2 regions of the Ruegeria sp. HKCCA5463 genome follow, and region 2 is predicted to be linked to the other one. Evidence: riboswitches for the same ligand, from Rfam matches in the RefSeq annotation. Region 2 holds a riboswitch; the other holds the start of a gene.

Region 1 (5,404 bases), on a different contig from region 2:
AATCGCTTACACCTACTCTCGGACAAGCTTAGCGTATTGGCTCCGGGCCCAAGCTTCGACACCGCGCCGACGAACACATTATCCACTGCCATGATTGATCAACCGGTCCGCGGACGATGAAGTCGTCAGCTTGAGCTTATTGCCGCAAGGGGTCGTCTGCGAGGCGCGTGCCTGTGATCATGTTTTCGTTGGTTTTCCAGATGTGCGGTCATTTGACTGACCGCCAGAACCTCTTCAAACCCTTGTAAGGGTGCTCAGGAACTGCCGCAGGGAACAGCCGCGGGCATTGTGGGGCTCTCTCTTCTCGCGTTTTCTACAATAGCGTGATGGCCGGCGAAGACAAAGGCAGATGCTTGAGCCGCGTTTGTGAGATGGCGGGAAAGCTCCGGACGTCCGGCGACCCAATCCGGCCCGTGTTCTGCAAAGGGCAGAAAAACCGCGCCGAAAACCGCAGCGGGTGTCAGCCACGCTGCGGCTTTGATCGTGATGCGAAGCGCCTAAACCTCGATTTCGACCTTGCCGATCGGGTTCGAGCAGCAGGCCAGAATGTACCCCGCGTCGATGTCGTCTTCCGAGATCCCTCCGTTGTGGACCATATGGACCTCTCCGGCAGTTTTCTTGACCTTGCAGGTACCGCACACGCCGAAGGTACAGCCTGACGGTATGTTCAGGCCAACCGAGCGGGCGGCGGCAAGCACCGTGTCGGTCTCGGCAACCTTGGCCGTCACGCCCGAGGTCGCGAACAGGATCTCGGCGCTGCTGTCGTCGTCCAGAACAACGTCATCCAACTCGGGCTGATCCGCCTCGGTTTCCACCGGCGCGCCGAAGCTTTCCTGATGGTAGTTGTTCATATCAAAACCAAGACCGGCCAGCGCGTCGCGTACCGCTTGCATGAAGGGCTCAGGACCGCAGCAATAGACTTCGCGCTCAAGGTAATCCGGCGCCATCAGCCCCAGCATCAATTGGTTGAACTGACCCTGATATCCCGTCCATGGGCGGTAGCGGTCCGGCTCTTCCACCACGAATTTCAGGTCCAAACCATCCGTGCGGCTGGCCATCTGTTCCAAGCGCTGGCGGAAGATGATCTCGGATGGCCTTTTGGCGCAGTTGATGAAGACAACGTCCAGATCGCGGCCTTCGTCCCACATACAGGTGGTCATCGACATCATCGGGGTGATGCCCGAGCCAGCCGAGATAAACAGGAACTTGCGCGCATCGCTCAACGCGTTGGTGAACAGGCCCGCGGGCCCAATGGCCTTGATCCGCATGCCGGGTTGAAGATTGTCCAGCATCCAGCGCGTGCCGATACTGTCGGGTTGCGCTTTGGCGGTGATGGTGATCGACCGCGGCCGCGACGGCGACGATGAGATCGTGTAGGTGCGATGCACAACGCCTCCGGGCTGGCCGGGCGCCGGAATCTCGAGCGTCAGGAACTGACCGGGGTGATAGGCGAACTGCGCCCCCGAGGGGGCACGGAACGAAAAGCTGGCGGTGTTCGGCATCTCGGGCACGACCGAGACACATTCCAGCATCTCTCCATCCTGCCAGACGGCTGATGAAAGCGTGTTCAGGTCTTTCATCAGCCTTACTCCGCCGCCATGGAGTCAGGCGCCAGGCGGGCCGAAACTGTGTTGCAATACCAATCCACGAATTGCAGCACGCCGGATTCCTGAATGGCTGAATACGGGCCGGGCACATAGGCCGGGCTGTTGATGCCCTGCTGGTTGTCCTCGACCACCTGACGGTCTTCGTTATTCGTGGCGACCCAGACTTCGGTCAGACGTTTCACGTCATAGTCAACGCCTTCAACCGCATCCTTGTTGACCAGCCATTTGGTCGTGACCTCGGTCTCTGTCGGGCCGATCGGCGTGACGCGGAAAACAATCGAGTGGTCGGCAAGAAAGTGGTTCCACGTGGTCGGATAGTGGAACTTCAAAAGCGATCCCGCATCCGCAAAGGGCGACCGGCCCAACCAACGGCGCACGGCGGATTTCCCGTCCATCGTATAACTCTCGGCCCCTTCTTTCAGCGGCATCCGCGCCAGTCGATATTGGCCGTCCTCGTGCAGGTAGAACTGCGATGGCATACCCGCTGCCTGGCACCTGTCGAAATGGGCTTGCATATAGGCTGGGGTTTCACCGCCTTCGATCCCCGTCACGCCCGGATCATCAGGGAAGGTCCGGCACAGCGCAGGGTGGTTGCCGCCGCAGTGATAGCACTCGCGATTGTTTTCCCAGACCAGCTTCCAGTTGCCGTTCTCGATGATCGTGCTTTCGAAGGCGACCTTGGCATTCGCAAGATCATGCGGCTCAAGATACGGGCGGGCGATATTGGCGAACGTGTCAAAATCCGGGGCGACATCCGCCAGACAGATGTAAACCAACCCGGCAAGCTCGCGGCAATGAACCGTCTTCAAACCATGCTGCCTGGGATCAAATTCCGGCCCCATGTCGCGGGCCCACAGCAAAGAGCCGTCAAGCTCGTAGGTCCATTGGTGATATGGGCAAACCAGCTTCGGCGCGTTGCCTTTTGCCGCCTTGCATATGATCGAGCCGCGATGGCGGCAGGTGTTGTGAAACGCCCGGATCTGGTTGTCGGCGCCGCGCACGATGATCACGCGATAGGCACCCACGTTGTATGTTACATAGTCGCCGGCTTTCACCAGTTCGCAAGCAGGAATGGCAAAGAGCCATTCGCGATAGTGGATGGTTTCCAGGTCGGTCTGAAAGATCTCGGGGTCGGTGTAAAAGGCCCGTTCCAGAGCATAGCCCGGGATTCGACGCGCCAACAGGTTTTGGACATTGTTCACTTCTGGCTCTCCTGCCGCGCCCCGCGGCATTGCTTGGGCAGATGACAAGGAGGAGCCGTCCGGAAGCGCGCGAGGATCACGTCCGAAATCCGTGCCCCCACCGCCACCCGCGGTTTGACATATCTTTGAGGCTGGTTTCCGGACTTGAAAGGGGCTTGCGCCCGGTTGCGACACCTTCCCGGGATCCTCGTCCCAGTGGTTGATTGTCGAACCTGACCTTCCTTACCGTTGCGGGGGCAGTACCGGACTTACACCGATTTCCCAATTCTCCGCTGTCTGAGAATCAAGCAGCGGCACCTCACGATGGCAGCCTACTTTTTACCCGCTTGGGCGCTGAAATGCTTGCGACATTTCCGGTTTCAAAACAGACATGGAAATTTTCCGGCAGCGTGGACGGCGCCGGGATCACAGTCCTTGGCACAGGGGCGTGGCAGGCCCGCCAGCATGGCGTTTTGCGGTGGCCGATGGCCTTGCGATGGATGCGGCCACGTCTGACATCGGCGCCGCCTAATTGTCCCCCAACCGCGACGGCGAAGGCCCGGCTGCTCGGATCAGAAACGAAACGCTGCACGTCGCCTGAGCATGGCTGGAAAAGAGAGTGTCAAGCCAAGTGAAGGAGGTTTGCAGCAAGCCCTTTTGGGTGAAGTTGATCCGTTTGGGATAGTGCTGGCTTTCAATGGGGCAGGTGAAGAAGGCGAATATCCGTCATGCGAGAGTTGTCAGTCCACCTTGTCAACGGTCGGTAGAAAACCTCATTTTGTCCATAAAAAATTGTCTTTTTCGGGAAAAACCATTACGTTTTCCGAAAATGGTGGAAAACACCGGAGGCAGTAAGAGAGCAGATGCCAAAACCGAAAACAGGTGTTTTGCGGACAACAGTTCCTTCGCGCCTCATGGGAAAACGGGATGGTCTGTTTTTCCTCTGGGGGCAGATAGAACGCGCGCGCTTGAAGGTCGAGGGCGGCGAACGCGCCGAGGGCGCGGCCTCGGACGGGCCAAGGGCAAACACGGCCGGTGAGGTCAAGGGATCGACGACAGCATTGGTGGACGAGTTTATTTTCTACTGACTTTTGTGATGAAACCGGTCCTGGCGGCCCTATTTCTTCTCGAAGAACAGGATGACTTCACCCAGACGGACGCCATAGCGTGAGACATACGCGCGGTTCAGCAGACGGTCGTCATCCAGCAGCCACATCCAATCGTCGAATTTGACACGCATGGTCCCGTCCTTGATCGGCAGGTCGATCTTGTATTTCCAGTTGAACGTATCCCCGCGCTCAATCCCGCTGGCGGTTCCCAGCACGCCAGGCGCCGTACCGGTCCACGTATCCTCTCCGGTTTTGGTCAATGTCCAGATGCGCTGTTCCGTCGCGCCATCGTCGTAGACGAAGTCTTCGACCAGGGTCAGGGTTTCGCCGTCCCATGTCCCGTCGATATCAACCGTGAATCTGCGGGGGATATTTCCCAGAACATCCTGAAACTGACCGTAGGCCACTGTTTTGCCTTCGAAAAATTCCTCGAGGTTCAACTGTCGGTCCGACAGAAACGTTTTTGGTACCTTCGGTTTGCTGGAGCAGGCCGCCAGAAGTGCAAGGCTTGCGATGGCGACGCAGGCGATGAAAGAGCGAAAGGTGATCATTGCAACGGCTTCCCTTCCAAAGTCGCGTCATACCCGTTTGACCCACTTGGATGCATCGGTTTAGAACTGGGGCTTGGACGCATTGTGGCGATCAGTTCCGCGACCTTGACGCCAAACTTGCGCATCTCGGACCGATTCATGATGACGCCGGTTTCTGTCAGATACATCCAATCGGTGACATCCAGCGTATGTCCACCGGCGTCATCTGGCAGAATGATACGATAGGTCAGTTTCACCGTGGACCCCGAGATGATGCCCCGACCTTCGCCTACGATATCATCCGCCATTGCCGTGAATGTGTTGCCAGTTCCCAGCGTCAGGTACCATTTGCGGGTCATCTGTTTTCCGTTGGAATACGTGAAGTACTCGGTCAGCGTGCCAGAGTTGCCTTTCCATTCGCCGGACATGCGCGCGACAAAGCTGTTCGACATTTTGCCGTTGGGGCCATAGATCAGGCCCTCGGACAAGATCTCTCCGTTCAGGTGTTTTTTCAGGGAAAAATCTGGCCCGGTGCCGCTGTAATCTGACGGCGATTGCGCGCGAAAGCTCAGCAGCCTTGCGCGGATGAAGACAGCGGTCAGAAGGACCAGAAGGATGATGGTGAAAGCGTTCATTTGCTTGTGACCTCGGACGGCAGGGTCAACACCATCCCGAACGCTCCGACTTTCAGGATGCAGGGCAGCACCGCATAGGCAAGATTGAGTGTATCCAGCGCCTGTGCGGAATTGGTTTGACCGGGGGTGAAACCGCTGCGTTCCAGCAGCGGCAGAGTGAAAAAGGCAGCCAGGGCGAGGCCCAGTTTGCCAGCGAAGGACCAGATGCCAAACGCGGCTGATGCGTTCAGCCCGGCCCGGGTAAGGACGATCGAGAACATGGCCGGCAATACGACCATATCCGCGCCCAGCGCCGCGCCCGAGGCGAGACAGATCATTGCAAAACCCGCAAGATTTCCTGCA
Region 2 (5,404 bases):
GACAAAGAACGGGTTGGTGTCCGTCTTGGTGATCAGGCAAACAGTTTCGCCTTCCGCCATTGCACTGCCAGCCATGGCAGTAACCCCGAGCGCAGCAGCACCCGCAAGTTTTGCAAGTTTCATCGATTATCCTCCCAGTTTTTTCTATGCCGAGTAGGGCACGAGGGCGATCAGGCAAAAAATCCTGACCCCATAAGAAACAATCACAAGATTCGAATTTTGAGTCAATAAATAAATCACTCTTATTTATTATTGACAGGGCGGGCGGGCTTTCTCATTCTTCAACAGGAAAGGGGTGGTCGTGCCGGAAAATTCATCTCGGAAAAATTCGATTGGCCTGCACGGGTCAGAGGTGCGCGGAACCAACCAAAGCGGGATGCGGGCCCGGAACGAACGGCTTGTATTGTCGCTTGTCCGGCGTCACCAGGCCCTTTCGAAGTCCGAGATCGCGCGCATGACAGGACTGTCGGCACAAACCGTTTCCGTCATCATGCGGCTGTTGGAGAAGGATGGTTTGCTTTTGCGCGGCGAACCGGTCCGCGGGAAAGTCGGGCAACCTTCCGTTCCCATGCGACTTAACCCGGATGGTGCCTTTTTCTTTGGGCTCAAGGTGGGGCGTCGCAGTGCCGAGTTGGTTTTGACTGACTTTGTCGGAAATGTGCGGCAACGCGATCGGCGAACCTATGACTATCCAACGCCGAAAGCCACTTTGGAGTTTTCCACTGAGAGTCTGGGCAAAATGATATCATCCATGTCGCCTGAGGCCAAAGGCAGGATTGCGGGACTTGGGATTGCCATGCCGTTCTACCTATGGGACTGGGCCCAGACCCTTCAGGTTCCTCAGGAAGAAATGGACCCGTGGCGCGTATCAGACCTGAAGGCTGACCTGGCGCGGCGCCTCGATATTCCGGTATTCCTGCAAAATGACGCCACTGCGGCTTGTGGGGCGGAATTGGTATTCGGTCCAGCCGATGGGCCCAGGGATTTCCTGTACTTCTATATCGGGTTTTTCATTGGCGGCGGTGTGGTCCTCAATGGCGCAATCTTTTCGGGACGTGGAAACGCGGGCGCAATCGGCCCCTTGCCTGTGCCAGATGATGCCGGTGGTGTCAGACCCCTTATCGACGTGGCCAGCCTGTATGTGCTCGAGCGTGCAATCACCACAGCAGGTGTCACGTCGCATTCCATTTGGGAAACGACCCAGCGTTGGGATGTGCCAAAAGTTCAACTGGAATACTGGTTGAAACAGACGGCGAGTGGGATTGCCTATGCGATTGTCTCGTCCTGTAGCCTGATAGATTTCGAATGCGTGAAGATTGACGGCTGGATGCCGCAGGACATCAAGGCGCGTTTGGTTGAAATGGTCGAAGACAAACTGTCTGAGCTTAACCTGACCGGTCTCGAGCGCCCTGCCGTGCTGGCAGGGACCGTGGGCCCGGAAGCACGCTCACTGGGCGCGGCGAGCCTGCCGTTGTCGGAAAGGTATCTTTCAGAAGCTTAGATGTGAAATCACCTTGTTGCCTTGGATATTTCACAAACTGGTTCACTCTCGCAAACTGCCGAGCTCATTATTTTCGATGGCCGTAACACATTTTCGTTGACGGAGGGCTGAGTTGTCTGGCAAGCCGCTCGGCATGTCCGGTTCCGGGGCTTGCTCTGGAATCAATAGGGAATGCGGTGCGGGCTCAGGCCCAATTCCGCAACTGCACCCGCAACTGTAAGCGGCGAGCAGGGCTGAAACGCCACTGGGGGTTGCCCGGGAAGGCCAGTCCGACGCTTTGACCCGCAAGTCAGGATACCTGCCGGACATGTGCCCTCACAAGGGGCACTCCTAATCGGCGACGGGATGTGCGTCGGACCAGGATGCCTGAAAAGGGTAATTTGGCGTTGAATGTCCCGTGGTCAAAACGAATTTCGCGCCGGGATTGGCGCGACGGGACAAGGACGACTGTTCATGAAAACGCTGCTCAGCGCAGCCGCTGCCGCGGTGGCTCTTCCTGCCATAGCAAATGCGCATTTCCTTTTGGAATACACCACCGACACCATGATCGAGAAACCGGGCGATGTACCGGTCAAACTGATTTTCTGGCATCCGTTCGAGAATGGCCATGTCATGGATCTGGAAAAGCCGCAGGAATTCTATGTGATCCACAACGGTGAAAAGACCGATTTGCTGGACACGCTGGAACCTATCCGGTTCACTGGCGGGGAAAACGAGGGTGCGGCGTTCAAGGGCAGTGTCCCGGTCAAACGTTCGGGCGACTATGTGCTGGTGACGGTTCCTCAGCCTTATTATGAGGAATCCGAAGACATTTATATCCAACAGCTCACCAAAGCCTTCCTGAACCGCAACGAATTGCCGACCGACTGGATGAATCCCGTGGGTCTGCCGACCGAGATTATCCCGCTGAACAAGCCGACCAACATCATCGCGGGTTCGACTTTCACGGGCCGTGTGCTGGCTGATGGTCAGCCGGTTGCGGGGGCCGAGATCGAGATCGAGTACATGGCCGCCGAACCCGACATGGAAAGTTCGGCCGTTTCTGCACCGAAAGCGTCTCCTATGCCGGGTGGTGCGGTGGTCGCAATATCTGACGACAACGGGTACTTTTCGTTCGGCGTTCCGAAAGCCGGTTACTGGGGTTTCGCCGCCCTTGGTTCCGGTCCGGCAACCGAACATGAGGGCAAAGAACTCAGCCAGGATGCGGTCATCTGGATTCGTGCCTGGGATCTGGAGTAACCCCAAATGCACATCGTCGACGGAGCCCTTTCCAACCCGGTTGTAATTGGCGGCGCCATAGCCGCCGCGGGCGGGATCGCCATGGGTCTCAGGTCTCTGGATCTTGATCGCATCCCCACTGCGGGCGTGCTGTCAGCCAGTTTCTTCGTGGCATCCTTGATCCACGTGCCCATTGGTCCGTCGTCGGTCCATCTGATCCTCAACGGCATGGCCGGGCTGCTGCTTGGTTGGGCCGCATTCCCGGCTTTGTTCGTCGGGCTTTTGCTACAGGCGGTCTTTTTCGGCTTTGGCGGGTTGACGGTGTTGGGGATCAACACCGTCAATATCGCCTTTCCCGCAGTGGTGGCCGGAATGTTGTTCGGTCGTCTGATCGCGCGTGGAACGCCTTTGCAAGGTGCAATTTGGGGGGGCGTCGGCGGCGCATTTGCGATTGCGGCGACAACCGGCATGGTCGCGTTTTCCTTGGCGCTGTCGGGGGATGAATTTCTGCCTGCCGCCAAGCTTGTTTTCTTCGCCCATATTCCTGTCATGGCCATCGAGGCGATTTTGACCGGGTTCGCCGTGTTGTTGGCGCGCAAGGTCAAGCCCGAGCTGTTTTTCAGAGGAGCAGCCACATGAAGCATCTGGTTGTCATATTGGCCGTGTGCTGCGCACCTGTGCCTGCCCTGGCGCACAAGGTCATAGCCGGCGTTTTCGAGTCGGGAGACGTCATCGAGGGCGAAATTGGCTTTTCTAACGGCGACATGGCAAACGGCACCGAGGTCATTGTCACCGGCCCGGATGGGGCCGAGCTGGGTCGATCGGTCACGGATGCGGACGGTTTTTTTGTCTACACGCCGACCTCGGCCGTGGCGCACACCTTCTTTGCCAACCTTGGCGCCGGGCATGTGGCCGAAGTCACGATGTCTGCCGAAGATGTCGCGCGGATCATGGGCGTTGCCGTGGCAGAAAACGGTGGCTCATCTTCGGCTGCTGTGACGCAGGCCAGCGGTTCGGCGGCGTCTCTCAGCGCCGAAGAGCAGCAGGTTATCGCCAAGGCCGTACGTAACGAATTGCGCCCGCTCAGGCGCGAGATTGCGGCCTATCGCGAACAGAATGACCTGCAAACCATCCTTGGCGGGATCGGGTACATCGTTGGTCTGTTTGGTCTGGGCTTTTACATGGCGGCCCGCCGCAAGCTGGCCTCCTGATGGCACACGTTCTGGGGCACAAGGAAAAAACACTGTCCGAAGCCGGTGACGGACCAGAAGGTCTGATCAGCCTGCTGGATCCTCGGATGCGGATCGTCATGGCAGTTGTTTTTGCGGTCGTGACCGTGGCGCTGTCATCCCTCGGCGCGCTCTGCGCGGCGCTGACAGTGTCGCTTTCGCTTCTGATAGTTTCACGTCTGCCGCGGCGAAAGACGTTGAAGCGAATGGCCATGATGGATGGGTTCATCCTGTTCATGCTGGTCCTGTTGCCCTTTTCCATGCCCGGGGATCCGATGTTCACGCTTTGGGGATTCTCCGCAAGCTGGCAGGGTTTTTGGAAAGCGGTCGAGATTGCCTTGACCGCCAATGCCGTGATCCTGTCCCTGTTGGTTTTGGTCGGGACGATGGAGCCGGTTACACTGGGCCACGCCCTGCATCGTCTGCGGTGCCCCGAAAAGCTGGTTTACCTGCTGATGTTCACGATCCGGTATATCGAGGTCTTGCGCGAAGAATACCTGCGGCTGCGCGCCGCCATGAAGGTGCGTGGTTTTCGGCCAGCAACAAACTGGCACACATATCGCAGCTTTGGCTACCTTGTGGGTATGATGCTTGTGCGCGCGATCGAAAGATCAGAACGCATCCTGGCCGCTATGAAGTGCCGGGGGTTTTCCGGGCGTATGCCGTTGCTTCAGGAATTTGCCCTGACCCGTGCGGACATTGTGTTCGCGGCAGGTTTCAGCGGTCTCTGCCTGGGTCTGATCGTTCTGGAATTCGCATGACACTGATCGCGCTTGAAGACATCTGTTTTTCCTACCCCGGCCAGCCACCCGTTCTGGACGGGGCAAGCCTGAGCCTGAGCGCGGGGCAGCGCCTGTCCCTGACAGGCCCGAACGGAGCGGGGAAATCGACGCTCCTGCGGATTTTGCTTGGGTTGCAGCGCCCGTGTTCAGGCACCGTCACCGTTTTTGGTCAGCAACGCGTGGAAGAGGCTGATTTCCATGAGGTCCGCCGCCGGGTGGGGCTTGTATTTCAGGATGCGGACGATCAGCTGTTCTGCCCGACCGTCGCCGAAGACGTTGCTTTTGGTCCGCTCAATCTGGGCAAGACCCGTGACGAAGCACTTGCCATCGTCGACAAAGTACTGGGCGATCTGGACCTGATGCACCTGAAGAACCGCATTACCCATAAATTGTCAGGCGGAGAAAAGCGTCTGGTGACCCTGGCGACGGTTCTGGCGATGGAACCCGAAGTGCTGTTGCTGGACGAACCGACGAATGCGTTGGATACGAAAAACGAAGCGCGCCTGCTGGAAATCCTGCGCGCGTTGCCACAGGCGATTTTGCTTGTCAGTCATTCGCCGGCGTTCCGCTTGGAACTGGCGCCCGATGAACTGGATCTTCGCGACGGGAAGCTGGTGCCGGTCTGACCTGTTCTCGTGGCAACCGGACATGGTGGTTTCAGAAATGCAATCATA

The links. A riboswitch is a leader RNA that binds a small molecule or an ion and turns the genes downstream of it on or off. The one in region 2 is predicted to bind cobalamin.
Region 1: linked by a shared signal. The riboswitch ahead of GOW09_RS07430 (aromatic ring-hydroxylating dioxygenase subunit alpha) and the one ahead of GOW09_RS21455 (DUF4198 domain-containing protein) in region 2 are both predicted to bind cobalamin.

The regions. Positions count from the first base shown of each region.
Region 1 covers NZ_WQFL01000002.1:277,484-282,887, forward strand. The annotation lists gene GOW09_RS07425 (hybrid-cluster NAD(P)-dependent oxidoreductase) at 498-1,580, opposite strand; gene GOW09_RS07430 (aromatic ring-hydroxylating dioxygenase subunit alpha) at 1,586-2,839, opposite strand; cobalamin riboswitch at 2,921-3,125, opposite strand; gene GOW09_RS07435 (hypothetical protein) at 3,392-3,643, shown strand; gene GOW09_RS07440 (hypothetical protein) at 3,652-3,876, shown strand; gene GOW09_RS07445 (DUF3833 family protein) at 3,906-4,448, opposite strand; gene GOW09_RS07450 (DUF3833 domain-containing protein) at 4,445-5,062, opposite strand; gene GOW09_RS07455 (MFS transporter) at 5,059-5,404, opposite strand, start outside.
Region 2 covers NZ_WQFL01000016.1:19,527-24,930, forward strand. The annotation lists gene GOW09_RS21445 (sugar ABC transporter substrate-binding protein) at 1-123, opposite strand, end outside; gene GOW09_RS21450 (ROK family transcriptional regulator) at 377-1,501, shown strand; cobalamin riboswitch at 1,623-1,822, shown strand; gene GOW09_RS21455 (DUF4198 domain-containing protein) at 1,955-2,740, shown strand; gene cbiM (cobalt transporter CbiM) at 2,747-3,358, shown strand; gene GOW09_RS21465 (cobalt ABC transporter permease) at 3,355-3,930, shown strand; gene cbiQ (cobalt ECF transporter T component CbiQ) at 3,930-4,709, shown strand; gene GOW09_RS21475 (energy-coupling factor ABC transporter ATP-binding protein) at 4,706-5,356, shown strand.